Regions from separate parts of the Nonomuraea sp. NPDC050022 genome, predicted to be linked through region 1. Evidence: riboswitches for the same ligand, from Rfam matches in the RefSeq annotation. Region 1 holds a riboswitch; each other region holds the start of a gene.
What was found. A riboswitch is a leader RNA that binds a small molecule or an ion and turns the genes downstream of it on or off. The one in region 1 is predicted to bind cyclic di-AMP.
Positions count from the first base shown of each region.

Region 1 (7,023 bases):
CGCCAGATCGGCGGCTCGGTCGCCCTGGCGCTGGCCGGCACCGCCTACACCTCCGTCATCGCCACCGAGACGCCGCTGCACGGGCTGGCCGCCGCGCACGCCTCGGCAGCGGCCCTGGTCATCCCCTCGCTGGGGGTCGCGGGCGCCCTCGTGGCGCTGGTCGCCCTGATCGCCATGCCCGGTACGCGTATCGACCGGGAAACCCCCCAGCCCAAGGTCGAGGCCAGTTTCGCGTCCTGAGCGCCGTCATGCGAAGCTGTCCTTGTCCCCAACACCAGGAGGTCCTCATGGCGGAAACACCGGAGCCGGAAGTCGACGAAACTCCCGAGGACGAGATGAAGCGCAAGTTCCGCGAGGCGCTGGAGCGCAAGCGTAACCAGCATGCCGACTCGAGCGCGGGTGGCAGGGGCAACGACCCTTCCAAGATTCACGGCGCTCACGGGCCCGCCGCCAGCAAGCGTTCTTTCAGGCGGAAGAGCGGCGGTTGACCTGAGCTTTTCTGGGGGTACGGCATGCCGTACCCCCTTTTTTCTTGACCCTCTAGGTAGATCTTCGCCCGTTTCATGGGCTTATGTTTGCCTTTGTCCGGTTCGGTACCTATAGTTCATGGAGTTACCAGCCGGTGACTTTGGGGCTTCAACAGGGGAGTACCAACCGGCAGGCGCCGAATCCCGCTCGCGGGAACCGGGGAACCAATGTTCCTTAGGGGTGAATCCGACCGCGGTCGGTAGGGCATCTCCACGTCCGAACCCGTCAGCTAACCCGGTAGGCGAGATGGAGAGGACACCTACCGCATGCGTAACCCCCGCGTCGTGCCGCCAGCCCGCGTGTTGTCGTCCGCTGACTGACCGGCACCTTCCCCCCGCTCTTCCACGCTCCGCGTAGCGCCCGTTTGGCGTTTTGCCCGGCTACGCCCACCTTTCGCGAGCGCAATCCCCTTGTTCCCGTATAAAGGACTTTGCTACTTCATGTCTGTTCGATCTGCCATGCTCACCGCCGCCGTCGTCGGTGCGATCTCCATCGGCGCAGGCACCGCCGCACACGCCGACACCGGCAGCGACAAGAAGGTCCTGCTCAAGGGCAAGACCACCGCGTCCTACTTCTGGGACGACTCCTCCGGCCGCGCCGGGGACACCGGGCTGCCGGCCAGTGGCAAGCCCATGCAGAAGGGGCTCGCCGCCAGCCCGAGCTGGCCGCTCATGACCGAGGGCTACGTCGTCTACAAGGGCAAGAAGATGCCCTTCTTCGTCGGCGACCGCGGCCCGGGCGTGCCGTCCTCCAGCGGCGTCATGCTCGACCTCGACGCCAAGACTTTCGCCGCCCTGACCGGTGGCAGCTTCAACTCCAGCACGCTGGGCGTGGACGGCAACGGGGGCGCGGGCCACATCAAGATCGACTACGTCATCACCAAGTGGGGCAGTGGCCCGGGCAAGAAGAACTACCCGCAGCCCTTCTCCACCGGTGCGTACGCCGTAGTGGACCACAACCCCGCCAAGCCCCCGAAGATCGTGGCCGAGGGCGACAAGCCCGCCGCGGTCAAGCCCGCTCCGGCCAAGGCCGTGCCGGTGGCTGCCAAGAAGGCCGGCAAGGCCGAGGACAAGGCTGAGAACAAGGTTGTCGAGTCGAACGCCATCGGTGGCGCCGCCGCGGCGGTCGCGCTGGCGATGTTCGGCGGCTCGACGGTCGGCCGCGAGCGGATCCGCAAGCTCGTCCGGCGCTGACGGCCGTTAGGTCCGAAGACGGTCTTGCTGACGGCCGTCAGGTCCGGAGCCGACGGCCTTGATGGTCGTCGACTTCGGAGCTGACGGTCTTTGCGTCGCGGGAAACAGAATGTCATTCTGACCTCGTGACCACGCTTGCAGCCGCGAACGGCATCGAGATCGCGTACGAGTCCTTCGGCTCACCCGGCGGACGTCCCCTGCTCCTCATCATGGGGCTCGGCGCCCAGCTCATCCACTGGGACGACGAGCTCTGCGAGCTCCTGGCGGAGCAGGGCCATCACGTCGTCAGATTCGACAACCGTGACTCCGGACTCTCCACGCACCTACACGACGAGGGCGTTCCCACACTGGGGACGTCCTCTTCGTATCTGCTGGATGACATGGCCGACGACGCGGCCGGGCTGATGGACGTCCTCGGCTGGCCCGCCGCCCACGTCGTGGGCGCCTCGATGGGCGGGATGATCGCCCAGACGCTCGCCATCCGGCACCCCGAACGGGTGCTGACCCTTACCTCGATCATGTCGACTCCCGGTCCGGACGTGGCCCCGCCCACGCCGGAGGCCAGCGCGGTGCTGCTCGCCGCGCCCCCGACCGATCGGGACGCCGTGCTCGCCCAGTCCTTGAGGACCTGGGCGGTGATCGGCTCGCCAGGCTTCGACATGGACCGGGAACGCATTCTCCGGCTGTCCGGCCAGGCGTACGACCGGTGCTTCGACCCGCCGGGCACGACCCGGCAGCTGGCCGCGATCATGGCCTCCGGTGACCGCACGGAGCGGCTCGGCACGCTGGGGATCCCCGCCCTGGTCATCCATGGCGAGGCCGACGCTCTCGTTCCAGTCGCCGCCGGCCACGCCACGGCGGCGGCGATTCCGGGCGCCACGCTGCTGACGTTCCCCGGTATGGGCCACGACCTGCCCCGGCCGCTCTGGCCGGACATCGTCGGCGCCATCACCAAGCTCACCACGAGCTGACGTACCAAGGATCAGGCCGGTCAGGGGTCGGTCGTTCAAGGACCGGGCTGTTCAAGGACCAGGCTGGTCAGGGATCGGTGGAGGTCGGTGGCTCGTGTCCGCCGCGCCCGGACGCGAGCCACCGGGTCTCTCAGATCTCCAGCTTCTCCTCGATCCCGCGGAGCTGGTGCCGGGCCAGTGCCAGGTTGGCCCGTGCCCGGTCCAGGGCGAGATAGAGGAAGAGCCCCTTGCCGCCGCGGCCGGTGATCGGCCGGATGATGTGGTACTGGCCGCCTAGCGTGATCAGGATGTCCTCGATGGAGTCCTTGAGCCCCAGCGAGTCCATCGTGCGCAGCTTGGCCTTGACCACCTCCGTGTTCCCCGCCGCGGCGACCTGGAGATCCAGGTCCTTGGAGCCGCCGAGTGCCCCCAGCGCCATGCCGCTGCCGTGATCGACGATCACCGCGCCGATGGAGCCGTCGATCGTCATCATCTCCTTGAGAGAGACGTCCATGCTGGCCATGCCTTCCTCCGTTCAAGCTCAGTGGATCCGTGCTGAGATGGCGGCCACGCTGGCCGCCGTCTTGCGCCCCTCCAGCCGGAGCAGCCCGAGATTGGTGCCGGGCTCAGCCAGGACTGCGAGGACGATGGTGGGGCCCGCCGCGTAGAAGGCGGCGAAGCCGGCGGTGCCGGAGATGAGCGTCTCCTCCAGTACGCCCTGGCCCGTCATGATCGTCATTCGCCTGCTCAGCGCGAGCAGCGCCGCGGACAGTGCGGCGACCTGCTCGCCACTGCCGTCGGCGTTGTCGCAGGCGATGCTCATGCCGTCGACCGTGCAGGCGACGCTCCCGCTGATGTCCGGAGTGCGCTCGCGCAGGAGAACCATCTCCCTGAGCACCTCTTCACGCAGCTCCACCGGTGGCCTCCTTTGCGGGCGGGGGAACTTCATGTCAGCTCCTCCAGTGCCTTCTTCAGGCGCATCAGCAGGGCCAGGTCCGTGGGGTCCGCCGTGACCGGCGGGCCGAGCGGCAGGCCCGGGGCGCGGGGATCGTGCGGCGGCCGTTGATCGGCGGCCACGCGCCCCCGCTGCGGCAGCGCCCCCTGCCCGCCTGCGGCGGCCTTCGCCCTGTGCTCACCGGTCTTCGTCGCGCTCTCCTCCGGGGCGCGCGTGGTGGTCGTCTCCACGGGCGGTGCCAGCAGCCCGGCCGCCGCCATCCTCCGTACGGCCAGCAACACCGAATAGCCGGACCTGCCGATCCGCTTGGCCAGGTCGAGCGGTGTAGCCCCGGCCCCGGCCCCGGTGACGACCTCCCACTGGACCGAGTCCAGAGTCACCCCGCTGCCCGGCAGCCACCGCGCCGGCCGTACCGGAGCCGCGTCCAGCTGGGCGGACGGCCAGATCTGCGCGAGATAGGCGCGGCGGCGCGCGCACTCCCGCATCAGGCCCGCCACGTCGAAGAACCACTGCCCGCCCAGCCAGTGCTGCTCGCCCGGCCGGAACTTCGGCCGCGACCCGCCGGCCGGCAGCAGGAAGAACGCGGCGTCCAGGACGGCCCCGAGCACGCAGTACTGCAGCTCGCCCAGCGTGACGGGCCCCTCCTCCAGCAGGCGCGCGCAGCCTCCGTCGGCCTGCAGCCGGCGCAGCGCGGTCTCCGGCAGCCGCCCGCGCGCCGCCAGCAGCCGTTCGACGCCGGGGGTCTGGGCGCACTCCATGTACGTGACCCGGCCCTCGCTGAGGAAGATCGTCCCGGCCCGGCCCACACGGAGGGCGCCCGTGGCCCGTTCACGGGCTAGGCCGGCCAGAAGCGTGTCCAGCGGTGCCATGGCTCAGGTGAGCAATTGGCGGGAGATGTTCAGCAGGCGGTATCGCGCCAGGGCGAGATTCGACCGTTCCAGGTCGAGGCGCAGGTAAATGACGAGCGGCCCCTCGAATACCGTTTCAAGGAATCTCAGTAAATGATGGCCTTTGTCGGTAGTGACCAGCATGTCGTCGATACGGATGGTTTCACCCGGGCAGGAGCGGGCCAGACCGTCCATGGTCGCGCGCAGTGTCTCCGTCAGGGCGGCGGCGGAGCTCTCGGCGTCCACGCCTTGCGGCGGTCCGCTGATGGCCACGGCCATGCCGCTCGTCTGGTCCACCAGCATCGCGTCCAGCGCCCCTGGTATCGCCATGACCTCGGTCAGGCAGTCATCCAGTCCCAGCACGTGACCCTCCCACGCCGTCATGAGGACTGGGACAGCGTAGGAGCGGCGGATGGCGGCCGGGTGATCGGATAAAGCGAGATATGTATGAGGTTGAAGATGTCTACGGCCAAGGTGGAGAAAAACCTAACCGCGACGGAGATTTCCTGATTAGGGGTATTGCTTGCGACATTTAAGAGTATCGCTCACATTATTCTCGGCCCAGCTTGCCAGTATCCAATGGATACTCTGGAGAATATGAAGATTCTTCTCTTTGGCGCGACCGGCATGGTCGGTCAGCGCATCGCCGCCGAACTGGCGGCCCGCGGCCACGAGGTGACCGGTGTCAGCAGGTCGGGGCCGGTCAAGGGAGATGTGCGTGACGCCGCCACGCTGGGCCGCGGCCACGACGCCGTGATCTGCGCGATCGCTCCGCCCCGCGACGGGAGCGAGCCCGAGGGGCCGTTCCTCGACGCCCATCGCGCCCTCATCGACGGCGTCCGCGCCGCCGGGGTCAGGCGGCTCGTCGTCGTCGGCGGCGCCGGCGGCCTGGAGGTGGCGCCCGGTGTCGACCTGGTCGACACGCCCGGCTTCCCGGAGATGTACAAGAAGGAAGCGCTGGCCCAGCGGAGCGCTCTCGGCCTCTATCGCGAGGTCGACGACCTCGACTGGACCTACGTCTCCCCGGCCGCGGAGATCGCGCCCGGAGAGCGCACCGGACACTTCCGTGTCGGCGGCGACCAGCTTCTCGCGGACGCCGAGGGCAACAGCCGCATCTCCGCCGAGGACTACGCGATCGCGATCGCCGACGAGGTGGAGAAGGGCGAGCACCCGCGCCGGCGCATCACGGTCGCCTACTGAACTCCGTCCGACTCCTTAAGGTCCGATCCCTTAAGGTCCGATTCCTCAAGGAGTCGGCTCCTCAAGCAGGTCGTCCGCCTCCTCCAGGAGGCCGCCCGGCTCCTCGGGCAGGAGGGCCTTCTCGTCGGGCTTGTGGACGAGCACCTTGTCCACGTACGACTTCACGGCGGCCGCGATGCCCACGTCGGCCCCGGCCGCCTCCGACAGGTACCACCGGTGGTCCAGCACCTCGTGGAACAGCTGCGCGGGCTCCAGCTTCCCGCGCAGCCGGGCCGGAATGCCCTCGACCGTCGGCTGGAACACCTCGGCCAGCCACCGGTGCGCCACGATCGCCTCGTCCTCGTGCCGCAGGCCCTTGGCGACCCGGAACCCGTCGAGGTCGTTCAGCAGCCGCCTGGCCTGGTTCTCCTCGACGTCGAGCCCGGTGAGCCGGAGCAGCCGCCGCTGGTGGTGCCCCGAGTCGACCACCTTGGGCCGGACGATGAGCCGCCCGGTGCCGACCTTGCGCCGCACCATCATCTCGGCGACGTCGAAGCCCAGCAGGTTGAGCCGCCTGATCCGCTGCTCCACCCGGTGCCAGTCGACCTCCTCGATGATCTCGTCCTGGGTGATCTCGTTCCACAGCCGGTGGTAGCGGGTCACGATGTCCTCGGCGGTGTCCATGGGGTCGATCGACGGGTGCAGCAGCCCGCCCGCCTCCAGGTCGAGCATCTCGCCGAAGATGTTCATGTGCGCGGTCTCGATGTCGCCGAGCCGCTGGCCCTCGCTGATCATCGGGTGCATCTCGCCGGTCTCCGCGTCCACGAGGTAGGCGGCGAAGGCGCCCGCGTCCCTGCGGAACAGCGTGTTCGACAGCGAGCAGTCGCCCCAGTAGAAGCCGATCAGGTGCAGCCGCACCAGCAGCACGGCCAGCGCGTCCAGCAGCCGGGTGAGCGTGTCTGGGCGCAGCGTGCCTGACATGACCGCGCGGTACGGGAGCGAGAACTGCAGGTGCCGGGTGATCAACGCCGCGTCGAGCCCCTCATCCCGGCCGGTGACGTAGGCGATCGGCTCGACCGACGGCGCGTCGAGCCTGGCCAGGTCCCACAGCAGCTGGTACTCCCGCCGGGCGTACCGCTCGCTGATCTCCTTGATCGCGTACACGTTGCCGGACAGCCGCACGAACCGCACCACGTGCCGCGAGATACCGCGAGGCAGGTCGACCATGTGGTGCGTCGGCCAGTCGGCGAGAGGGACCTCCCAGGGCAGGCGGATCAGGTCGGGGTTGCCGAGCGCGCCGGTGATCTGTAGGGGCATATGCCCAGGATATT
Region 1 is NZ_JBITKE010000003.1:453,417-460,439, reverse strand. Features, by position in the region: gene ACIBO2_RS13535 (MDR family MFS transporter) at 1-240, shown strand, start outside; gene ACIBO2_RS13530 (DUF5302 domain-containing protein) at 288-488, shown strand; cyclic di-AMP (ydaO/yuaA leader) riboswitch at 653-787, shown strand; gene ACIBO2_RS13525 (hypothetical protein) at 969-1,721, shown strand; gene ACIBO2_RS13520 (alpha/beta hydrolase) at 1,847-2,692, shown strand; gene ACIBO2_RS13515 (hypothetical protein) at 2,823-3,194, opposite strand; gene ACIBO2_RS13510 (roadblock/LC7 domain-containing protein) at 3,213-3,587, opposite strand; gene ACIBO2_RS13505 (hypothetical protein) at 3,617-4,495, opposite strand; gene ACIBO2_RS13500 (roadblock/LC7 domain-containing protein) at 4,499-4,876, opposite strand; gene ACIBO2_RS13495 (NAD(P)-dependent oxidoreductase) at 5,111-5,713, shown strand; gene ACIBO2_RS13490 (DUF4032 domain-containing protein) at 5,759-7,009, opposite strand.

Region 2 (7,023 bases), on a different contig from region 1:
GGGGACCGAGCGCGAAGAGGTGGTGACCCGGCTGCGCGAGCAGCTCGCCGCCCAGAAGAGCGCCGCCAAGGACGAGTCCGACCGGCTTCGCGAGCAGCTCAGGGCGGCCCGCGCCGAGAACTCCGACCTGCGCCGCAAGCTCCACGAGGCCCGCGAGCGGAGCAAGGCGGCCGTGCGCCGCGCCGAGGAGATGGAGCACGCGGCCGACGACGCCAAGTCCGCCGCCACGGCCGCGGGCAGCGCGGGCGAGTCCGAGCTGCGCCGGCTCCGCGAGCGGCTGGCCGATGTGGAGAAGCAGCTCGAAGCCTCGCGCCGGGCCGCGCGTGAGGGCAGGAGCATCGAGGACGCCCGCGTCAGGGTGCTGCTCGACGCGCTCCAGGACGCCTCCGCCGGGCTGCGCAGGGAGCTGGCCCTGCCCACCATGATCAGCAGGCCCGCCGACTCGGTGGCCGCGCTCACGGGCGAGCGCCCCGGTGTCAGGGGCGTGCCCGCCCGCGCGCTGGCCGACGACGACCCGCAGCTGCTCGACCAGCTGCTCGCGCTGCCGCAGGTGCACCTGATCATCGACGGCTACAACGTGACCAAGACCGGCTACGGCACGCTGACCCTGGCCGACCAGCGCAACCGGCTGATGACCGGCCTCGGCGGGCTGGTCGCGCAGACCAGGGTCGAGGTGACCGTGGTCTTCGACGGCGCCGAGCTCAACGCACCCGTCCAGGTGGTGGCGCCGCGCGGCGTGCGGGTGCTCTTCAGCGCGCCCGGCGAGATCGCCGACGACCTGATCCGCCAGCTCGTCCGCGCCGAGCCGCCCGGCCGGGCCATGGCGGTGGTCTCCTCCGACCGCGAGGTGGCCGAGTCCGTCCGGCGCATGGGAGCCAGACCGGTTCCGTCGGCTCTGCTGCTGCGCAGGCTGGGCCGCGCGTAGATTACGAATCGGTTGTTAGGGTGAAAGCACACCCGCCACTTCTGTACCATTTCGCCCCAGATATATTCCCCTGGAGGCGACACTGTGAGGTTTGGCCGGGCGCCACTGGCCGCGGGACTCGCGATCGGGCTGCTGCTTTTCCCCACAAGCGAGGCACTGGCCGCGCCGAAGCCCACGATCAAACAGGCGAAAGCCAAGCTCAAGAAGCTGAACGACCAGGCCGACAAGGTCGTCGACCGCTACAACACGGCGACCGAGAAGTACAAGGCGGCCCAAGGCGAGTACGGAAAGCTGAACGCCAGCTACAAGCGCAAGCTTGAGACGGTCGCCACGCTGCGCGCCCAGGTCATCGACATGGCCGTCGACACCTACACGCGCGGCCCCGACTCCACCTCCTGGCCCACGATGATCGGCCAGCCGGATCCCACGGGCCTGCTGGGCAGCATGGCGCTCGCGGGGCAGCTCTCGGAGGAGAAGGTGGCGCGGCTGGCGGCCTTCGATCGCGAGAACCGCGGGCTCAAGGACGAACGCGACAAGGCCGAGGCGGCCCTGCGGGCGGCCGACAAGGAGCGCGACGGGGTCGAGAATGAGCGCTCGGAGGTCCGCAAGCTGATCGCGAAGCAGAAGAAGCTGCTGGACAAGCTCGGCGCCTACAAGACCGGTGACCCCAACAGCACCGGCATCAAGTACACCGGCTCGGCCTCCGGCAACGCGGCCGCGGTGCTCAGGTTCGCCTACGCGCAGGTGGGCAAGCCGTACGTGTTCGGCGGCACGGGACCGCGCGGCTGGGACTGCTCGGGCCTCACGCAGGCGTCGTGGCGCGCTGGGGGCGTGTCTCTGCCCCGGACCACGTGGCAGCAGTGGGCCTGGGGGTCGGCCCGCAAGGTGGATCTGAAGGACCTGCAGCCGGGCGACCTGATCTTCAGCTCGGGTCTTGGGCACGTCAGCATTTATGCGGGCAACGGGCAGATCGTGCACGCCCCCCAAACCGGCGACGTGGTCAAGGTGGTCACCCTCTCCTCCTACGGCGGCACCCTGGTCGGAGCTATCCGCCCGTAGGTTGTTCCGGAGGGAAAGCACTGATTTTCTGTACGGCAAGCACGGTGAGCCCCATGCGCCGTCCGTGGCTGGGCTCTGTCCAGGGACACGCTCCTCCGGTGGGGCGCGCTGGGCGCCGTGACGTGCGTCCTCTTGACCCGGTCCGTGGCTTCAGGTGGCCATGGACCGGATGGTCCGCCGATGGACGCTTGGCGGTCCACGCGGGGCTCCCCGGCTTGGTGGTCAACGAACTCGGCCCGGTGGCCAGCGGGCTTCGACCGGCTGTTCAGCGGGCTCCGGTCGCTTGTTCAGCGGAACCCGACCGGCCGTTCAACTGGCCCCGATTTGCTGGTCACCCGACCTCGGCGCGCAGGCCGATGCCGCTGGCGCCGGGTCGGCTGAACGCTGCTCGAACGCCTTCGGCGGGTGAGGACGATCATTGGTCTCGGCCCGTCGGCGATCCTCGCGTTGCCCACTTCCGCGCATTGGCCGGCACCATTCACTGCCTTGCGCGTTGTCGGCGGGACCAGTGTGACAAGAGTGACAAATGGGACCTGACAGATCACTGTGTCGTCAAGTGTGAGAAGGGTCACATTTGAATAACATAACCCGGCGCTCCAGCTGCGGTTGGGGACTTTACTGACACCTCTGAGTGATCCTGACAACCCCATGACGGCTTTGCCAGCTCGTTACTCAAGGGCGTAGCTTCTGGCGTCGCGGCGAACAAGCCATGGCGTCGCGACTCTCCATCGGGTCCCCGATGTGGACAGATAAGAAATCCGTTAGGTCACCGCCTTTCCACATTGTCATTACGTGGCGGTGGCCTGCCGAGTCCGTGCAGCCAGGAGGCACGGAGCCGGGGACCCAGCGATCCCGCCCCAGGGATCAGGGGTGAATCGGCGCGTATTGCGCCGTAGGGCGACTTCCAGGCCCGAATCCGTCAGCTAACCCGGTAGGCGTTCGTGGAAGCTCCAAGGAGAAATCCTGTCTACCTCCCCCAGTAACCCCCGTCTGTCCCGCATTGCCCTGAGTGGCGCAGCGCTCACGATGACCGTGACGGCCGGAGGTTTGGTCCTCCCTGCCCCGACAGCGCAGGCGGCGACAACGCGAGATGCGGCCGAAGTTTCCGGGACCAATACAGCGGCGAAAGCCGTCAGGTCCGTGAAGAAGGTCGCGCAACAGACAGCGGTCGCTCGGCAAAAGGTGAAGGCCCGTACGGCCGTCGCCGTGGCCAAGGACCAGATCGGTGACCCGTACAGTTACGGGGCCACAGGACCTGGTTCCTTCGACTGCTCCGGTCTCGTCCAGTACGCCTGGAAGAAGGCCGGCGTCAAGATCCCGCGCGTGACGAACAGCCAGTTCGCCCGCATCAAGAAGAAGGTCTCCTGGAAGAATCTGAAGCCAGGTGACCTGATGTTCTTCTATGGGCTCGGCCATGTGGGCATGTATGTCGGCAACGGCAAGATGGTCCATTCGCCGAGGACGGGTTCGACGGTGCGCGTCGAGAAGCTCAACAAATGGCGCAAGGCGTCGTTCGTGGGCGCGGTGCGTCCCGGCCTGTAAGTCCGGCCTGATCTGGCCTGCAAGACCGTCACGAAGGTCCCGTCCCAGCTGGGACGGGACCTTCGCGTGTTCCGGGCCTTTCCGCGACGACGTGCCGGCGCTTTCCGCGACGAGGAGCCGGGTCTCTCCGCGACGAGGAGCGGGGTCTCTCGACGACGACGTCCCGGGTCTCTGCGCGACGGCCGGTCCGCGGCGCGGGGCGACTACGATCGGGGAACGTGTCCGTGCAGGTGAGCCGCCGAGTCTTGGGGGTGGGGGTGCTGCTCCTGGCCCTCGCCTCGGCCAGCGCCGCCCCGCACCGGTCTCCGGGGACGGACGGCCCCTCGGCAGCGGTTCGCGACCTGTCGACCGGTGGGCCCGATCAGTCTGCGACGGATCGCGGCCGGCCGTCCGGTGGGCCCGATCGGCCCGCGACGGATCGCGATCTTCCCTTCGGCAGCCCCGATCAGTCCGCGACCGGCCACAACCCGGCGGCCGGTGATCGCGAGCTTCCGGCGGAGGCGCGGGGACTCTGGGGGGACGGCTCCGAGATCGTACGAGGTGTGCGTTCGGTCGTCGTCGGTCAGCGCGCGGCACCCGAGTCGCTTCGTGATCTGGCGCGCCGGGCCGATGCCGCCGGGTCGCGGGTCTCCGCCGTGCTCGGACGCCCCGTACAACCCGTGGTGCTCGTGCCCGGCTCGGCGGCCGAGGCTGCTCGGGTGGCCGGGGTGGGGAGTGTCGACGGGCTGGCGGCGGTGGCCGATGGCGGGAGAGTGGTCGTGGTGCCCGAGAACTTCGCCCGGCTGACCCCCACCGGGCGGGACATCGTGCTCACTCACGAGCTCACCCACGTCGCGGCCGGGACGAAGCGGTTGCCGGTGTGGCTCTATGAGGGGTTCGCCGACTACGTGGGCTACCAGGACGCGGGGTTGCCGGTCCGGGTGGCCGCCGCCGAGTTGGCCGCCGAGGTGCGGGCCGGGCACTTGCCGGGCGAATTGCCAGGGCCTGCGGCATTCGCACCATCCAGCCGGGAGCCCGCACGCCTGGCACGGGCCTACCAGGAGGCGTGGCTGGCGTGTCGCTTCATCGCCGCGCGGTTCGGTGAGGGAACTCTGGTGAGGCTCTACCGTGATGCCCAGACGGGTGGCATCGACCGAGGGCTCACCAGGCTCGGGCTCTCGGCAGGGACGCTGACGGCACGGTGGCGCGACTACGTGCGGGACCAGCTTGCGTAAGGGGAACGCGGATGGACGATCTGCAGGGCACCGACGACATGCCGCCTGACGACGACGCATCAAGCGAGTCCGCCACCTCAGGCGAGGGCGCCGCGCCGGACGGCCGTGCCGCGCCGGACGACCGTGCCGGGGCAGACGACCGTGCCGCGCCAAGTGACCGCGCCGTGTCCAGCGGCTGGGTCGCGGACGGTGGGGACGTCGGGTTCGGCCGGGCCGGTGCCGGTTGGGCGCTGGTCGTGCTCGGTGCGGTGATCCTGGCCGTGGTGGCGTTCACGACGCCCTGGCGGGTGATGCCCTCGGGCACCCCCACGGTGACGCCGGACCCGGCGCGCGACTTCAGTGCCGCCGAGATCGCCAGGGCCGCCGCCTTCGACGCGGCCACGAGCCTGCCCGGATATTTGTCGCTCGGGCTGACAGTGCTGTTCGCGGGGCTGCTCGTGCTCACGCCGTTCGGCGCCAAGCTGCTGGGTAAGCTGCGCGGCCCGTGGTGGGTGCGGGTCGTGCTCGGGGTGGTGGTGCTGACCGCGATCGTCGAGGCGATCAGGTGGCCCCTGGGCATCTGGTACGAGGTGCAGTTGCGCGACTACGGCCTGTCCACGCAGGACTGGGCCGGCTGGACCGGCGACCGGCTCAAGAGCCTGGCCGTGAGCGTGGTGCTGCAGTCCATCATGGTGCTGGTCGTGGTGGCGCTGGCCAGGTGGCTGCGGCGCTGGTGGATCCCGGCCGCCGCGGGCGCGTTCGCGTTCACCTTGGTGGCCTCGTTCGTGTATCCGGTCGTGTTCGAGCCGCTGTTCAACGACTTCCGGCCGATGCCGGGGGGCGCGCTCAGGGCGAACCTGATGATGCTGGCCGAGCGCGCCCATGTCCCGGTCGAGGACGTGCTGATCGCCGACGCCTCCCGCCGGACGAACGCGCTCAACGCCTACGTCTCGGGCTTCGGCGCCACGCGCCGGATCGTCGTGTACGACACGCTGCTGCGGGCCCCGCAGTCCGAGGTCGAGCTGGTCGTGGCGCACGAGCTGGGCCACGCCAAGTACGGGGACGTGCTGGTCGGCACGCTGGTGGGCGGGCTGGGCGCCGCGTTCGGCGCGATCCTGCTGTTCCTGCTGCTGGGCATGCTGCGGCGGCGCACGGGCATCGCCTCGGCGGCCGATCCACGGGCGGTGGGAGTGATCATGGGCTTGATGAGCCTGGCAACGGTCATCTCAGGACCGGCCCAGAACGTGGTCAGCCGCCACATCGAGGCCCGCGCCGACCTCCACGCCCTGAACCTCACGAAGGACCCGGCCACCTTCATCTCCATGCAGAAACGCCTGGCAATCACCAATATTTCCGACTTGTCGCCGGATCCGGTGGAGTACGTCCTCTACGCATCACACCCCACCGGCCCCCAACGCATCGCCATGGCCCGGGAGTGGGCCGCGCTGAACGGCCAGCAACAGCCGTGACCGGCGTGCTCATCGTCACGAACGACTTCCCGCCCCGGCCGGGCGGCATCCAGTCGTTCGTGCACGGGCTGGCCCTGCGCACCCCAGGTGTGGCTGTCTACGCTCCGGCCTGGGAGGGGTGCGCGGAGTTCGACCGCCGCCAGCCGTACCGGATCGTCCGGCACCCCACCTCGCTCATGCTGCCGACCCCGGCGGTCGCCCGCCGGGCGACCCGGCTGCTGGCCGAGCAGCGGGCGGACACCGTGGTGTTCGGCTCGGCGGCCCCGCTGGGCCTGCTCGCGCCGGGGTTACGGGCGGCCGGCGCGCGGCGCGTGGTGATGCTCACCCACGGCCACGAGGCGTCGTGGGCGAGCGCGCCGCTGTTCCGCGGGGCGCTGCGCAGGATCGGCGCGCACGCCGACGTGGTGACCTACCTCGGCGAGTACACGCGCGCCCGGCTGGCCGCGGCGATCTCGCCGGCCAAGCTGGTACGGCTGGCGCCGGGCGTGGACACCGGCCAGTTCCACCCGGACGCGGCCAAGGCCGAGCTCGGGCTGGCCGGACGGCCGGTGGTGATCTGCGTGTCGAGGCTGGTGCCGCGCAAGGGCCAGGACCAGCTCATCAGGGCCTGGCCCCGGGTGCTGCGGGCGGTGCCGGAGTCGGTGCTGCTGTTCGTGGGCGGCGGGCCGTACCGCAAGAGGCTGGAGAAGCTGGCGCGGGGGCAGGAGTCCGTCCGCTTCACCGGCACGGTCCCGGCGGGGAGCCTGGCCGGCTACTACGCCGCCGCCGATGTGTTCGCGATGCCGTGCCGTACCCGGCTGGGCGGCGTCGACGTCGAGGGGCTGGGGATCGTGTT
Region 2 is NZ_JBITKE010000002.1:320,483-327,505, reverse strand. Features, by position in the region: gene ACIBO2_RS08010 (NYN domain-containing protein) at 1-925, shown strand, start outside; gene ACIBO2_RS08005 (NlpC/P60 family protein) at 1,010-1,984, shown strand; cyclic di-AMP (ydaO/yuaA leader) riboswitch at 2,779-2,937, shown strand; gene ACIBO2_RS08000 (C40 family peptidase) at 3,011-3,526, shown strand; gene ACIBO2_RS07995 (hypothetical protein) at 3,745-4,740, shown strand; gene ACIBO2_RS07990 (M48 family metallopeptidase) at 4,752-6,188, shown strand; gene ACIBO2_RS07985 (glycosyltransferase family 4 protein) at 6,185-7,023, shown strand, end outside.
Region 2: another riboswitch for cyclic di-AMP. It lies ahead of ACIBO2_RS08000 (C40 family peptidase); the one in region 1 lies ahead of ACIBO2_RS13525 (hypothetical protein).

Region 3 (7,023 bases), on a different contig from region 1:
AGGGCAAGCTCGTCCAGGAGATCTTCGAGGCCCTCGTCGAGCACACGCTCATCCAGCCGACGTTCGTCATGGACTATCCGCTGGAGACCTCCCCGCTGACCCGCCAGCACCGCGACAACCCGCTGCTGACCGAGAAGTGGGACCTCATCGGGTTCGGCACGGAGCTGGGCACCGCCTACTCCGAACTCGTCGACCCGGTCGAGCAGCGCCGGCGCCTGGTGGAGCAGTCGCTGCTGGCCGCCGGGGGCGACCCGGAGGCCATGCAGCTCGACGAGGACTTCCTGCAGGCGCTGGAGTACGCCATGCCGCCCACGGGTGGCATGGGAGCCGGGATCGACCGGATGATCATGGCCTTCACCGGCAAGAGCATCCGGGAAACGATCTTGTTCCCGCTGGTCAAGCCGACCAACTGACCCGCCTGCCGCCGAAGGGTGTCGGCCCGGCTCCCACGCCGGGCCGTACCGGCCGCTGTCGGGTTGACAGCGGCCCGATCTCCTGCGGCGAGTAGGAGAACGCGGGCGGCGAAGTTCGCCGGCCCCTAAACGCGGGGAGCGGACATCTCCTGGCCGCCTGCGCCGAGTGGCTTCTCCCTCTGGCGCATGAACCGTTCATGGTCTTTGGCGGGCGCTGCCGACTCGGCCGCGCAAGGGTACAAATGGGTGCCCCAAGCAGCTACATTTCCGATATTTCGCATATTGAATGCGAAGAATATTCGCGTTCCCTGGATTCGGCGCCCAGCAGGTCCGCGGTGCTCGTGGGGAGCGGGGCTGGAGCCGTTGTAAGGACGGCTGTGATCCCTCATCGGGCCCCGAAGTGTGCCGACATATGGCGAGTACTTCACATACCGCCGATCATGTCAATGGCGATGGTCAGAGGGCGGTATTCGCTGGCTTGACGACCTTTCCAGAATGCGTTTACCGTCTGCGAGACGAGCTGCAGCTCTGCTCGGACATAGACGTCTCGAGTTCTGCTGTTGGGGGGAGGGCTCCCGATGTATGTGCTCACTGAGAGCGTCGAGCTTAGCCACGCGGATCTGGCGTTGCTGGCGGAGCTTGCCAAGGGGGTCACGGTTGATCGGGTTGGCAGACGACTGGATATCAGCGGGCGCACGGTACGCCGGAGACTTCGGGGTATCTGCGACCGCATCGGCGTCGCCACCGCGATCGAGGCCGTGGCCTGGGCCGCCCGTCGCCAGCTCATCTGACCGCTCGACCGGCCCAGCCGCCCGGGCCCCAGCTGTCAGAGTGCTTGTCGTGGTGTCCGGAGGTCAGTCGGCGATGCGTACGGCGCCCGCGAACGGACGGCGGGCGATGGACGCGATACGTACGACGTCGCCGGTCTGCGGCGCGTGGACCATCATGCCGCCGCCGATGTAGATGCCGACGTGGTGCAGGTCGCCATAGAAGAAGACCAGGTCGCCGGCGCGCAGCTCCTCCTTGGAGATGTGCCGTCCGGCCGTCCACTGGTCGCCGGTGTAGTGCGGCAGTGAGATGCCCACCCGCTGGTAGGCCGCCATCACGAGGCCGGAGCAGTCGTACGAGGTCGGCCCCTCGGCGCCCCAGACGTACGGCTTGAGCTGCTGCGTGAGCGCCCACCTGGCAGCCGTGGCCGCCTTGCCGGCGCCGATGACCGGCAGGTCGACCCGCGTGGCCCGGGTGCCGGGACGGCCCGCCTCGCCGATCGCCCGCTTGAAGAGGCTGCTCTCGACTTTGGCGACGAGCTTGGTGATCTTGTCGCGCTTGGTGCCGAGGCCCTCGACGATCTTCTCGACCTCGTCGATGCGCGTCTTGGCGCTGGCCCTGGCCTGCTCGGCGGCCTGCCTGGCCGTGGTCACCTGGTTGACCTCGAAGCCCTGCTGCTGCTCCAGCGCGTAGGTGGTGGCCGCCCGGTCGAGGAAGCTCTCAGGGTCGTCGGAGGTGCCGAATGCCAGCGCCTGACCGAAGCCGCCGCTGATGTAGGCGTTCTGGGCCAGCAGCGCGGCCTTGGCGTGTTTGGCGGCCAGATCGGCCTCACTGGTGGACAGCGTCTTCTGGGCCGCCTCAGCCGACTTCCTGGCTTTCTTGAGCTTCTCCCGCTGGCCGTTGAACTCCTCGCTCAGCGTCTCGATCTGGGTGTGGAGCTCCTCGGCCTGCTCGGACAGGTCCTTCAGCGAGGGCTTGGGATCGGCGACGGCGGAGCCGACGGGTATGGCGAAGAGGAGGGTGGCGATGGTCGCCGCGATGACACCCAACCGGGTGGGGACCTTCCGGAGCTCCGGAGAGCGGGCGTGAGCGCCCGCCGGCTTCCCCCCGCGATCGCGAGTCTGCTTCACCAACCAGCTCCTCTCATCGGCGCCTACCGGGTTAGCTGACGGGTTCGGGCCGGAGCAGCCCTACCGAACGACTCGCTCGGATTCACCCCATGGGTGGTGGCGTCGGGATGAGGTCGCCACCGGCGGGTCCCCGGCTCCCCTTACGGGGATTGGGCGCGTCTCCACGCTGGCTCGCGTGGGTGACATCGTCGCTGGACACTAGTGCACTCCGGGTTCGTGCTCAACCAGAACTGCCAAGTCTGTAGAGGTTTCGCAACCGAAGGGTCACGAGGTGGTCTCGCGCCTGTCGGTGCTGAACAAACTTTATGTCCTTTTTGCACCAAGTTCGTCAAGGCATGGAAGCCTATCGGCCAAGGGCATCCCGCATCGTGCTCGATCGACCACGAGATGTCATGAGATGGGAGAGACGTCAGAGTTAGGGGGAGGCCGTAATCGGATCTGTACGCTGGAGACCCATGGAGCAGGTCGCCGAAGTGACAGTCCCGGACACGGAAGTCGTCGTCCGGCGTGCCCGCACGCCGGATGTCAGGACGATCCGTCTCCTGGTCGACACCTACGCGGGCGCCGGGCCCCGGCTTCTGGAGAAGGCCACCGTCACTCTGTACGAGGATGTGCAGGAGTTCTGGATCGCCGAGCGCGGCGGCCAAGTGGTCGGCTGTGGCGCGCTGCACGTGCTTTGGGAGGATCTCGCGGAGATTCGCACGGTGGCCGTCGATCCGGAGTTCCGAGGCTTCGGAATCGGGCACCGGATCGTCTCTTCCTTGATCAAAACGGCCCGGGAACTCGGCCTGCGCCGGGTTTTCTGTCTGACTTTTGAGGTGGATTTTTTCGCGAGGCATGGATTCCGCCCCGTACAGGGCACCCCGGTCTCACCCGAGGTCTATGCGGAGCTGCTGGCCTCGTACGACGAGGGTGTCGCCGAGTTCCTCGACCTCGAACACGTCAAGCCCAACACCCTGGGGAACACCCGCATGCTTCTCCACCTGACATCGGGTGACGCGGACCTTGACTAATGGGAAAGGTGATTGTTGATACCTATGTCGATACGTTGGGCAGCACAGGCATGTGTCCTGACACGTGCCACATGCGCACTCGAAGCGAGGTGACACGGTGAGCACCGGACAGCCGCCGTATCCACAGGACGAATCCGGCGAGAACTCTGCGCCTGGCGGATCTGAATACGGACATCACAACGCGGGCCGTCCCTATGGCGAGCCCGACCCGGATGCGACGGTCGTTGGCTACCGGGCGGACGACGCCTACGGTCAGCAACCCAACTACGGGCAACAGCAGCCGGGCTACGGCCAACAGCCGCAGTACGGTCAGCAGCAGCAGCCGGGCTACGGCCAGCAGTCGCAGCAACCGCAGTACGGACAGCAGCCGCAGTACGGGCAGCAGCCGCAGTACGGGCAGCAGCCCGGCTACGGCCAGCAACCGGAATACGGCCAGCAGCAGCCCGGATACGGTCAGCAACCCGGATACGGTCAGCAGCAGGCTTCGGGTCAGCAACCCGAGTACGGCCAGCCCAACTACGGTCAGCAGCCGCAATCGCAACCCGGTTACGGTCAGCAACCGCAATCCCAGCCTGGTTACGGCCAGCAGCCCGGTTACGGGCAGCAGCCGTCCCAGCCGGGCTACGGTCAGCAGCAGCCGTCGCAACCCGGCTACGGCCAGCAGCAGTACGGCCAGCAGCCCCCGTCGGGCCAGCAGCCCGGCTATGGGCAGCAACCCGGTTACGGGCAGCAGCAGCCGTCCCAGCCGGGCTATGGCCAGCAGCAGCCGTCGCAACCCGGCTACGGCCAGCAGCAGTACGGCCAGCCGGACTACGGTCAGCAGCAGCAGTACGGTCAGCCTGGCTACGGTCAGCAGCCCCAGTACGGCCAACAGCCCGGCTACGGGCAGCCGCAGCCACATGGGGTGCAACCGCCCGGCGCCCCGGCCCCGCTCGCCGAGTGGTGGCAGCGGCTCGTGGCGAGGATCATCGACGGTGTCATCTTCGGCATCGCGAACTGGGTGATCGGTCTCGTTTTCGGGGCCATCCTGCTCGCCGGCTACAACTCCGCGACCGGCACGACGACCGGTCTGCTGGGGCCGACCGCCTACGGCATCGTGGTGGCCATCGTGATGACGGCGGTGTATGTCGCCTACGAGTTCTTCATGACCAAGATGAGCGGCCAGACGGTCGGCAAGATGGTCATGGGGATCAAGATCGTGCCGACGGGCACCATGCTGCCTCCGGGCGGCCTGCCGAACGACGTGGCGCTCAAGCGGGCCGGTGGCACGTGGGGCGGATACATCCTCGGCTTCATCCCGTGGGTCGGGGCGCTGCTCGGCGGGATCGTCGTCGCGCTGAACGGCGCCTCCCAGCTCTGGGACAAGCCGCTGCAGCAGACGTTCGCCGACAAGTTCAGCAACACGGTGGTAGTGAAGATCAAGTAGTCTTCGCGGACGCGAAACAGAGGCTGGCCACCGGTCGGCCTCTGTTTTGTATGTGCGGGCGGCAGCAAAATGGGTAGCGGTCGGTTCGCCGAAGGGGCGAGGTGGGTTATGACCGGGTTGCCGCCGTGGAGTGACGCCGTCCCCGCGGAATGGTGGGAACGCCTGGCCGCCCGGCTCATTGAAGCCCTCGTCTTCGGTGTCTTCTATTACATTCTGTTCGTCGCGCTGTGGGGCGGCTTCCGAACTGTCGGGTTGCTGGAGACGTTCGACGGCCGGCTGCCCGGCGTGTTCGCCTGGCTGCTCGGTGGGCTGGGATATACGGTCTATGACTGGGCCGCGCATTCCATGAGCGGCCGTACGTTCGGCAAGGCGATCATGAAGATTCGCCTCGAACCGAGCGGCCTTCGGCGCGGTGCTCTGCTGAAACGGGCCCTGGTCTATCCGGGAGCGGCGATGGTCATGGGCATTCCGGTGCTCAATGTGCTGGCTGGAATCTTCGTCTTCGGCGTCGGGATCCTCATCTTGATCGACAAGCCGCTGCAGCGTGGGCCGCACGACCGGCTCGCCGGAACGCGGGTGATCAAAGATCTCCGCTGAGCCTTGTGGGCCTGGACAGAAGTCTTTCCGCAAAATTTTCGCTTGATCCGGTAAGGAGCCTGGAGAGACTGGCATTAGGCTATGGGGCGTCCGGGTTGCCGGATGTTGGCGCACATGGCACATGGACGGCATCCATGTACCACTATGGTCGGGTGCGGGCGGTTGTCCACCTCGTGAGGCATGAGGGGCGCTCATGCCCAGGCCGCTTGTGGATAAAGCGCCCATCGAAACCCCCGTCCGCTGTGGAGGCGAGGACGAATGCAGGCCCTTACCGACGTATTGTCAGCGCTGATCCCGCCGGTGGTGGTGGGCGCCGCCTTCATCTTTGGCGTAGTGAAGTTGGTCCGATCCGAGGCCGCCGGACGCCGTCCAAACCCCCAGGATCAGGCCGAGAACCACAACTGAGCCGCAACTGAGCCGCCGCTCAGCAGAATCTCTGTAGCGCTGAATTGTCTCCGCGCCTTTCCGGGTATATGTTTGCCCTGGCGAATGAAACAATGCTCCGCGAAAGGATTGCGTAGATGGCCAAGCAGATCCAGGAGATTCTCATCGATGACCTCGATGGGGGCGAGGCCAATGAGACGGTCAGCTTCGCTATTGACGGCTCCTCCTATGAGATTGACCTGAGCGACCTTAACGCCAAGAAGCTGAGGGACGCGCTCACGCCTTTCGTACAGCACGCTCGTCGGTCCGGTGCCGTGACCACGCGTCGGCGCGGTCGCGGCGGGCAGCGTGCGATGAGCCGCGAGAAGAGCTCGGAGATCCGGCAGTGGGCCAAGGCTCACGGTCTGCCGGTGAGCGAGCGTGGCCGAATCGCCTCTACCGTGGTGGAGAAGTACGAACAAGCTCACTAGAGAGCCATCTCCTGACCATGCGCTTATGCCGCTCGCCTAAGAACCCCGGCGAACGCCATAAGCGCATGATCATTTATAGCCGCCTCTCAAATGGTGGACGGTTCGTGACGGCGATCTTCTAATCGCCCATATGTGATCATTTTGGGCTGCCCGCTCGGTCGATTCCGGGCGGTTTTCTGGCATGGTGCGTTCCAGCCCCGGTGTGAGCAACCCGGTGCGGCGACGGTCTGGATCGGTAACCGCCACGGCCCGGATCGGTAACCTCGCTGACCGGACCGGCGATTTCGCGGCGCGCGCGTGCCGTGCCGGGATCGGGATTTCGCGGCCCGCGCGCCGTGCCGGGGATCGAGATTTTCGCGGCCTGCCGGGTGCCGTGGCACGACCGAGATTCCGCGACCCGCGGGTGCCGTACCACGATCGATTGGCGGCGGGCGCGCTTCCTTACATAGGATGTTTGCGTATGGCTCGCGGATGAGGCATCGGCGATGCACGGGCGAGCCCTCTCCCCGGCACTGCCCGCAAGCCGATCCATGTTGATCTGCCGGCGCCGTGGCGGCCAATTCCAGGCGCTTCACGGAAGCCACCTAAACATCGTTCGCTTGCGGCGTATCGGGAACACGTAACCCCCGATCGGTAGTTGGATAGAGGGTGAACGCCCTGCTCCCGGGGAACGTCTCTGCTATAGAGCGTGTCAGTGGCAGTGGGCACGGTTCGCCGAGCCAGGGCTAGCATGCGGGATGACGGGACCGGATTTACCGGCCTGACTGACCGCTCTGTGAGGAGCGACGAGATGTTCGAGAGGTTCACCGACCGAGCAAGGCG
Region 3 is NZ_JBITKE010000004.1:164,950-171,972, reverse strand. Features, by position in the region: gene lysX (bifunctional lysylphosphatidylglycerol synthetase/lysine--tRNA ligase LysX) at 1-413, shown strand, start outside; gene ACIBO2_RS17320 (LuxR C-terminal-related transcriptional regulator) at 992-1,204, shown strand; gene ACIBO2_RS17315 (NlpC/P60 family protein) at 1,268-2,311, opposite strand; cyclic di-AMP (ydaO/yuaA leader) riboswitch at 2,317-2,477, opposite strand; gene ACIBO2_RS17310 (amino-acid N-acetyltransferase) at 2,767-3,324, shown strand; gene ACIBO2_RS17305 (hypothetical protein) at 3,347-4,225, opposite strand; gene ACIBO2_RS17300 (RDD family protein) at 4,229-4,750, shown strand; gene ACIBO2_RS17295 (RDD family protein) at 4,859-5,347, shown strand; gene ACIBO2_RS17290 (Lsr2 family protein) at 5,869-6,201, shown strand; gene ACIBO2_RS17285 (ATP-dependent Clp protease ATP-binding subunit) at 6,992-7,023, shown strand, end outside.
Region 3: another riboswitch for cyclic di-AMP. It lies ahead of ACIBO2_RS17315 (NlpC/P60 family protein); the one in region 1 lies ahead of ACIBO2_RS13525 (hypothetical protein).

Region 4 (7,023 bases), on a different contig from region 1:
TCGGCGCGCCTGCCGTCGGCGAGCCTGCACGCCTGCCGGTATTCGCGAGCCGCGTCCTGCGGCCGCCCGCGCGCCAGGCGCCGCCGCGCACGGGCCAGGTTGGGCGTCCAGGGGTCGCCGGTCCGGACACGCAAACGCCTTGGCATGGCCCTCCGCGCTGGTTCTTCCGCCGCCACGCAGAAGCTATCCCCACCGGATCGCTCTGAGAAGGGCGAGATACGCATTCGTGATCGGGCGTGAACAGCGGCGTTCGCGGGGAAATCCCTCCGGTGGGTGACAAGCGGGCGTTACCTGATCACGACCTGCCGATCCGGCCGCCGAGGCGAGCCGACCGGGTATCAGCGTGGGCACGGCTGTTCGTCTCGGCCACGCCGTAGGCACTCGGGGACGGCGGCACCGCGGTCACCGCCTGGCAGTTCTCCGAGCTGGGCCGCTCCAGGGTCTTCCTCGAACTGCTCGGCGAGCGGCTGCCACCGCCCGCCGAGGGATCCGCCGCCAAGCGTGAGGCGTATGACACCTATGTCCGGCTCCGTGACCTGTCGGACCTCGAGAGCCCCGGCGCGGCCCAGGCCGTGCGGAAGGCTCACGACGAGTGGCACGCGGCGTGCGCCGAACTCGCCGCGCAGGGCGGTGCCGCAGGCGAGTACGCCGCCCTCCGGCTCGGGCGCCCGATCGAGTACGACGAGCTGCGCCGGCTGCTGGGCACGGCCGGCGAGGTCGTGCCCGGATCATGATCAGTTAGACGCCCGGCGAGGAAGGCCCGCTCAACCTCGTTGTCGGTCAGCTCCAGCGCCTGCCGGTACGCGGTCGCCGCCTCGTCCGTACGGCCGAGGCGCCGAAGCAGGTCCGCCTTGATCGCCGGCAGGTACTGGTACCGGGAGAGCCGGCCATCCTGCTCCAGCGCCTCCACCAGCGTCAGTGCGAGCGCCGGTCCATGGAGCATCGACACCGGCACGGTCCGGTTCAGCGCCACCACCGGTGACGGCCAGAGCGCCAGCAGCCTGTCGTACAGTGCCACGATCTGTGGCCAGTCCGTCTGCTCGTACGACGGCGCCTGGGCGTACAGCAGGGCGATCGCCGCCTGCAGCAGGTAGCGCCCCGCGCGGCCGCCGCGCGGCCCGGCCACGATCAGCTCATGCGCCTCGGCCAGCGCGCCGCGGTCCCACAGAGAGCGGTCCTGCTCCTCAAGCCGCAGCAGCCGGCCGTCGGCGCCCGTCCGGGTCGCGCGCCGGGCGTCGGTGACCAGCAGGTGGAGCACGCCGAGTACGGCTGCCAGCCGGTCCGGCAGCTCCGCCGGGCGCGGCACCCGATAGGGGATGCGGGCGACGGAGATCTTCTTCTTCGCCCGGGTGATGCGGGCGGCCATCGTCTGCTCCGACACCAGCAGCGCCCGGGCGACGTCCGGGGTCGGCAGCCCGCACACCAGCCGCAGCGTGAGCGCGAGCCGCGCTTCCTGCGCGAGTGCGGGGTGGCAGCAGGTGAAGATGAGCCGCAGCCGTTCGTCGGGTACGGCATCCTCCAGTTCCACCGCGTCCGCCTCGTCGCGGTCCGCCAGTCTGTGCGGCGCGAGCTCTTCGGACTCCACCAGCAATGGCAGTTTCGACCGGAAGGTCCGCTCGCGGCGGATCGCGTCCATCGCCCGGCGCTTGGCCGTGGTGGTGAGCCACGCCGCGGGGTTGGCGGGGATACCATCGCGTTCCCAGGCCGACAGCGCCGCGGCGTACGCCTCCTGTACGCACTCCTCGGCCAGGTCCAGGTCCTGCGCGACGCGCACGGTCGCGGCGAGCACGAAAGCCCACTCGCGCCGATGCGCGGCGGCCACCGCCTGTCCCGCGCCCGCCCGTCCCACCTCCGTTTGGCCCGCGCCCGCCTGGCCGCGTCCGCCTGGCCCGCGTCCGTTTGGCCCGCGCCCGCCGCGGCCGTCATCGGGCGGTGGGTGCGATGCCGCCTGCGACGGGACGTACCTCGACGCCGCCACGACCCCACTGGACGGCGGGGTTACGACGCGCCAGGTCCAGGGCGGCGTCCAGGTCGGGGGCCTCGATGACGCAGACGCCGGCGATGACTTCCTTGGCGTCGATGAAGGGCCCGTCGGTGACCACGTCGCCGCGCAACGAGGTGGCGGTGTCGGCGGACCGCAGCGCGTACGCCGCGATCATGGCGCCGGAGTCGAGGAGGTCGTCGGCGTGCCGCTGGCTCGCCGCCTGCTGCTCGGGGGTGTAGTCGCCGGCTCCGGCGTCGTCGAAGATGAGGATCGCGTACTGGGCCACGAGGGTCTCCTTGGCTGTCTGTCCGGTCGGTACGCCTCTACGTCGGACGGGCGAGGCGAATTCGACAGACCGTACGCCAACCTTTCCAGACGCGCCCTGGCGCGACTTCAACAAGGCACCCCCGCTACTTGACGGATCGACGAGCGGGCCGGGCTGGGCATGGCGATGTCATTGCGATGGAATTACCCAGGTCAGGGGTGCGTTGTACCCATCTGTGCGCCTGGCCTAGACAGTGAGCATCCCTCTGGCCGCGCCGCCAAAGTCCGAGTACGGACGTCATACCCATCACATGCATCACAGGAAATCACCTGTGACCGCTGAACCCGCCTGTGCGCGGGACCGGGGACCCATGTCTCGATCGGGGCTAATCGGCACGTCAACGTGCCGTAGGGCAGCTTCCACGCCCGAGCCCGTCAGCTAACCCGGTAAGCGGAATGGAAGCAAGGAGCAATCACCATCATCCGCATCCCCAAGATCAACTATGCCAAGATCGCGCTCGGCGCGACCCTCACCGCCGCCGCCCTCGGCGCCCACACCGCGGCGAACGCCGCCACGGCTCCCACCGGGCACACTCCCATCGCGGCTCAGGCCGCCCCCGCCTCCGCGCAGGGCGGCAGGAACGGCGAGGCCCAGGTGAACGTCACCGCCCAGCAGGTCCTGAACCTGGCCAAGGCCCAGGTCGGCACGTCCGAGGACGCCAACGGCGGCGGCACGAAGTTCCAGAAGTGGTACATGAACTCAGCCCGCGCCGCCGAGACCGTCCAGCGTGACGGCGGCAGCAGGCAGGACTACCTGAACGCCGCCTGGTGCTCGATGTTCGTCTCCTGGGTCGGCGAGGAGACCGGCGCCCGCTCCCAGGTCGGCTGGGACGCCTACACCGTCGCCCACGCCAAGTGGTTCGCCGCCAACCACCGCTGGGGCACCATGGCCAAGCCCGGCGCCGTGGTCTTCTACTCCTGGAGCGGCAGCAAGGACCTGAGCTCCATCAGCCACGTCGGCTTCGTGGTCAAGGACAACGGTGACGGCACGATCTCCACGATCGAGGGCAACACCGGCAACGGCAAGGTCGAGCAGCGTGTTCGTCCCACCTCCCAGGTCGTCGGCTACGGCTACCCGCGCTACGCCGCCTGACAGCTGTTCTGACGCGTCTGGCACCCCCCGAACGGCGTCCCCGGAGCGGTGCGCCGACACCGGAGGTGGAAAGATCGTCGCATGCCGATCGATCCCCACCTGCTCGCCGTTTTCACCGCGACCACCATCGTCGCTCTGATCACCCCCGGACCGGACATGCTGTTCGTGCTGGGATGCGGTCTGCGGGGTGGGCCCCGCGCCGGGCTGCTGGCCACGGTCGGCGTCATCACTGGTGACGCGTTGTACATAGCCGCGGCCGCCGCCGGGCTCGCCGTGCTGCTGACGACGTTCCCGGTCGTGTTCACGGTGCTACGGCTCGCCGGCGCCGCCTACCTGATCTACCTCGGCGTCCAGATGATCCGCAACCGCAAGAACAGCCAGGCCGACGATCCGGCCAGCCGCGGAATGTCCGGCCGGCGTGCCTTCCTCAACGGCGTGGTCTCCTCCATGGCCAATCCGCAGACGTTCACGTTCATGGTCGCCTTCCTGCCCCAGTTCATCGATCCCGGGGCGGGGCCGATCTGGCTGCAGTTCGCCGTCCTCGGCGCCATCCTGATCGTCCTGGAGTTCCTGGCCGACGCGACGGTCGGCGTGCTGGCCGGGCGGATCGGCGGCTGGCTGCGCGGCCGTCAGGCGGTGCGCCGCCGGATCGACGCCGCGACCGGGAGCGTGTTCATCGGTCTGGGCGTCACCCTCGCGGCCGAACGCTGACCGACTGCGGCACGGTCAGCGGTTGAGCAACGCTGTCACGGTAACCGCGGTCGAATAGCGCCAAAGGTCGGCCGAACCCCCGATGTGCATCCAAGCCCCGGCTCGGCGAGCCGGGGCTTTGTCACGTCGCGTCGCATGCCGAACCCCTTCTGGCCGACGGCCCGGCCGTGCCTGGCAAGTCCCCCCGGTCTTCGATTCCCTTGCGATGGCCTCTTGACGTGGGCCGATGTGCATGAGGTACATTCCTCGGCAATAGTCTGGGAAGTTCCCAGATGGTAAGGGAGTCCCACGTGGAACAGCGAGGGGGAAGCCCTCAGCTGCTGCGCCGGATCAACGACCGCGCGGCGCTGCTGGCTCTGCTCGATCGAGGGCCGCTGACCCGGTTGGAGCTGGAATCACACATCGGCCTGTCGAAACCGGCGACAGCCGACCTCCTGCTTCGGCTGGCGGAAAGTGGTCACGTACGGCGCGCGGGGCTCCGGGAGGGCGGTAAAGGGCCGCGCGCGCAACGCTGGGCGGTCAACGGCGCGCTGGCCTACGTGGCGGCGGTCGACCTCACCCCGCGCGCGCTGGACATAGCGGTGTCCGACATCTGTGGGGAGATCGTCGCCGAGCACCGATACCGTCCCGGCGAGGAGGCGGACCTCGACGTCGAGGATCTGTGCCGCGCGGTCTCGGCCGCCACGGCCGAGGTCGGCCTGACCACTGGGCAACTACGCAGGGTCGTCGTGGGAGTGCCCGGTTCTGTGGACGCGCGCACCGGGCACCTGGGCTTCGCCCCGCATCTGCCGCCCTGGCAGGGCTTCGACGTCCTGGATCGGCTGTCAGGATCGCTCGCCACGTCGGTGGCCGTCGAGAACGACGTCAACCTGGTCGCCCTCGACGAGATGGCGGTCGGCCAAGCCGTCGGGGTCGACGACTTCGTGCTGATCTGGATGGGGCGCGGGATCGGTGCCGCGGTGGTCTCGGGCGGGCGTTTGTTACGGGGCGCGTCCGGTGGTGCCGGCGAGATCGACTGGATGCCCTGCCCGCCCTCCGGCGTGGGCGGTGGCCGGCGCATCGGTGACGTGCTCGGCATCAGGGCGGTGATGGAACTGGCCCACGCGCACGGGCTCGCCGGAGACGATCTGGAGAAGCTTCTCGCGCAGGATCTCGACACGGACCCTGTCGCCCGGTCGGCCTTCCTCCGTGACCTGGCGCGCCGGGTGGCGCTGGCCGTGGCGGGTGTGGTGTCCGTGGTCGATCCCGAACTGGTGGTTCTCACAGGCGACGTCGGCAGGGCCGGCGGCAGCGTCCTGTGCGGCCTGGTCACCGAGGAACTGGGCGAACTCGTCCTTCCCCGGCCAACGATTCAACCAAGCCTGCTGACCGGTAACCCGGTTCGCTCAGGCGCGCTGCGGCTGGCATTGGCCGGAGCGCGCGAAGAGGTATTCGCCATCCATCCCTGACGACAGCCTCACCCCTTGACCTGACCATGGCGGCGGGTCAGCAGTTCACCCCCTTTGGAGGGTTTCGATGCGACGAATCGGTGTCGCGGCGGCGTGTGCGGCATTCACGCTCCTCGCGAGTGCGTGTGGCCCGGAGACGAGCTCATCAGGTACGGCCAATGCGCCGAGCGCCGATGAGAAGGTCTCCCTCAGCGTCTGGAGCAAGTTCAGCGGTCGCGAGCTGGGAATACTCCAGAAGGTGCTGGACGGTTTCCAGGCCAAGCACCCGAACATCACTGTCAAGAACCAGGGCAGCCAGGACGACGACAAGGTCGCCCAGGCGATCAGAGGAGGAAACCCTCCAGACGTCGCCATCTCCTTCTCCACCGACAACATCGGCCAGTTCTGTTCCAGCGGTGCCTGGCAGGACCTCAAGGCCTACATCGCCCGCGACAAGGTGGACCTGAACCAGCTTCCCGCCGCCACCCGCGCGTACACCGAGTTCAAGGGCACGCGCTGCGCGATGCCGCTGCTCGCCGACGTGTACGGCCTCTACTACAACAAGGCGATGTTCGCCAAGGCCGGCATCAGCGCGCCCCCGAAGACGATGTCGGAGCTGTTCGAATACGCCAAGAAGCTGACAGTGCGCAACCCCGACGGGTCCATCAAGGTCGCCGGCTTCGTGCCCACGATCGGCTTCTACGCCAACCACGTGCAGATGTGGGCGGCCAACTGGGGCGCCCAGTGGGCGGGCCAGGACGGAAAGTCCGCCCTGGGCACCGACCCCCAGTGGCAGGCGATGCTCGAGTGGGGGAAGAAGTTCACCGACTTCTACGGGCGCGACAAGCTGGCGAAGTTCACGGCCGGTCTCGGCCAGGAGTACTCACCGGACCATGCCTTCGAAAAGGGGCAGATCGCCATGGTGATGGACGGCGAGTTCCGCACCGCCTTCATCGAGGCCGAGGCGCCCAAGCTGGACTACGCCACGGCTCCGTTCCCGGTCGCGGACAACAAGCCTGAGCTCTATGGGGGCGGCTACACCACCGGCACGATCATCGGGATTCCCAAGGGCGCCGAGAACGCCGGTGCCGGCTGGGAACTGGTCAAGTATCTGTCGACGGATTCCGGCGCTCTGCAGGAACTGGCCCATGGCCTCAAGAACGTCCCGTCCACGGTCCCCGCGCTGCAGGATCCGACGCTGCGGAAGGATGCCCACTTCAAGACCTTCCTCGACATCTTCGCCAACCCGAACCTGGCCACGAACCCGGCCAGCGCGAACGGCGGCGCCTACCTCAAGTCCGCCGAGGACTTCTCCATCGCCTATCAGGGCGGTGGCGTCCCCGACCTGAAGGCGGGACTGGCCAAGACGGGCGCGCAGATCGACGCCGACGCGCAACTCGGCAGCTGAGCGCTGATGACCGCCGCACCGCACACCACGCATGTGGCCGGATCCACCTTCACCAGGTGGATCCGGCCGCGGCCGG
Region 4 is NZ_JBITKE010000002.1:384,955-391,977, forward strand. Features, by position in the region: gene ACIBO2_RS08275 (CHAT domain-containing protein) at 1-146, opposite strand, end outside; gene ACIBO2_RS08280 (hypothetical protein) at 296-499, opposite strand; gene ACIBO2_RS08285 (RNA polymerase sigma factor) at 584-1,849, opposite strand; gene ACIBO2_RS08290 (YciI family protein) at 1,923-2,270, opposite strand; cyclic di-AMP (ydaO/yuaA leader) riboswitch at 2,576-2,717, shown strand; gene ACIBO2_RS08295 (CHAP domain-containing protein) at 2,904-3,401, shown strand; gene ACIBO2_RS08300 (LysE family translocator) at 3,483-4,112, shown strand; gene ACIBO2_RS08305 (ROK family protein) at 4,403-5,560, shown strand; gene ACIBO2_RS08310 (ABC transporter substrate-binding protein) at 5,628-6,947, shown strand; gene ACIBO2_RS08315 (sugar ABC transporter permease) at 6,954-7,023, shown strand, end outside.
Region 4: another riboswitch for cyclic di-AMP. It lies ahead of ACIBO2_RS08295 (CHAP domain-containing protein); the one in region 1 lies ahead of ACIBO2_RS13525 (hypothetical protein).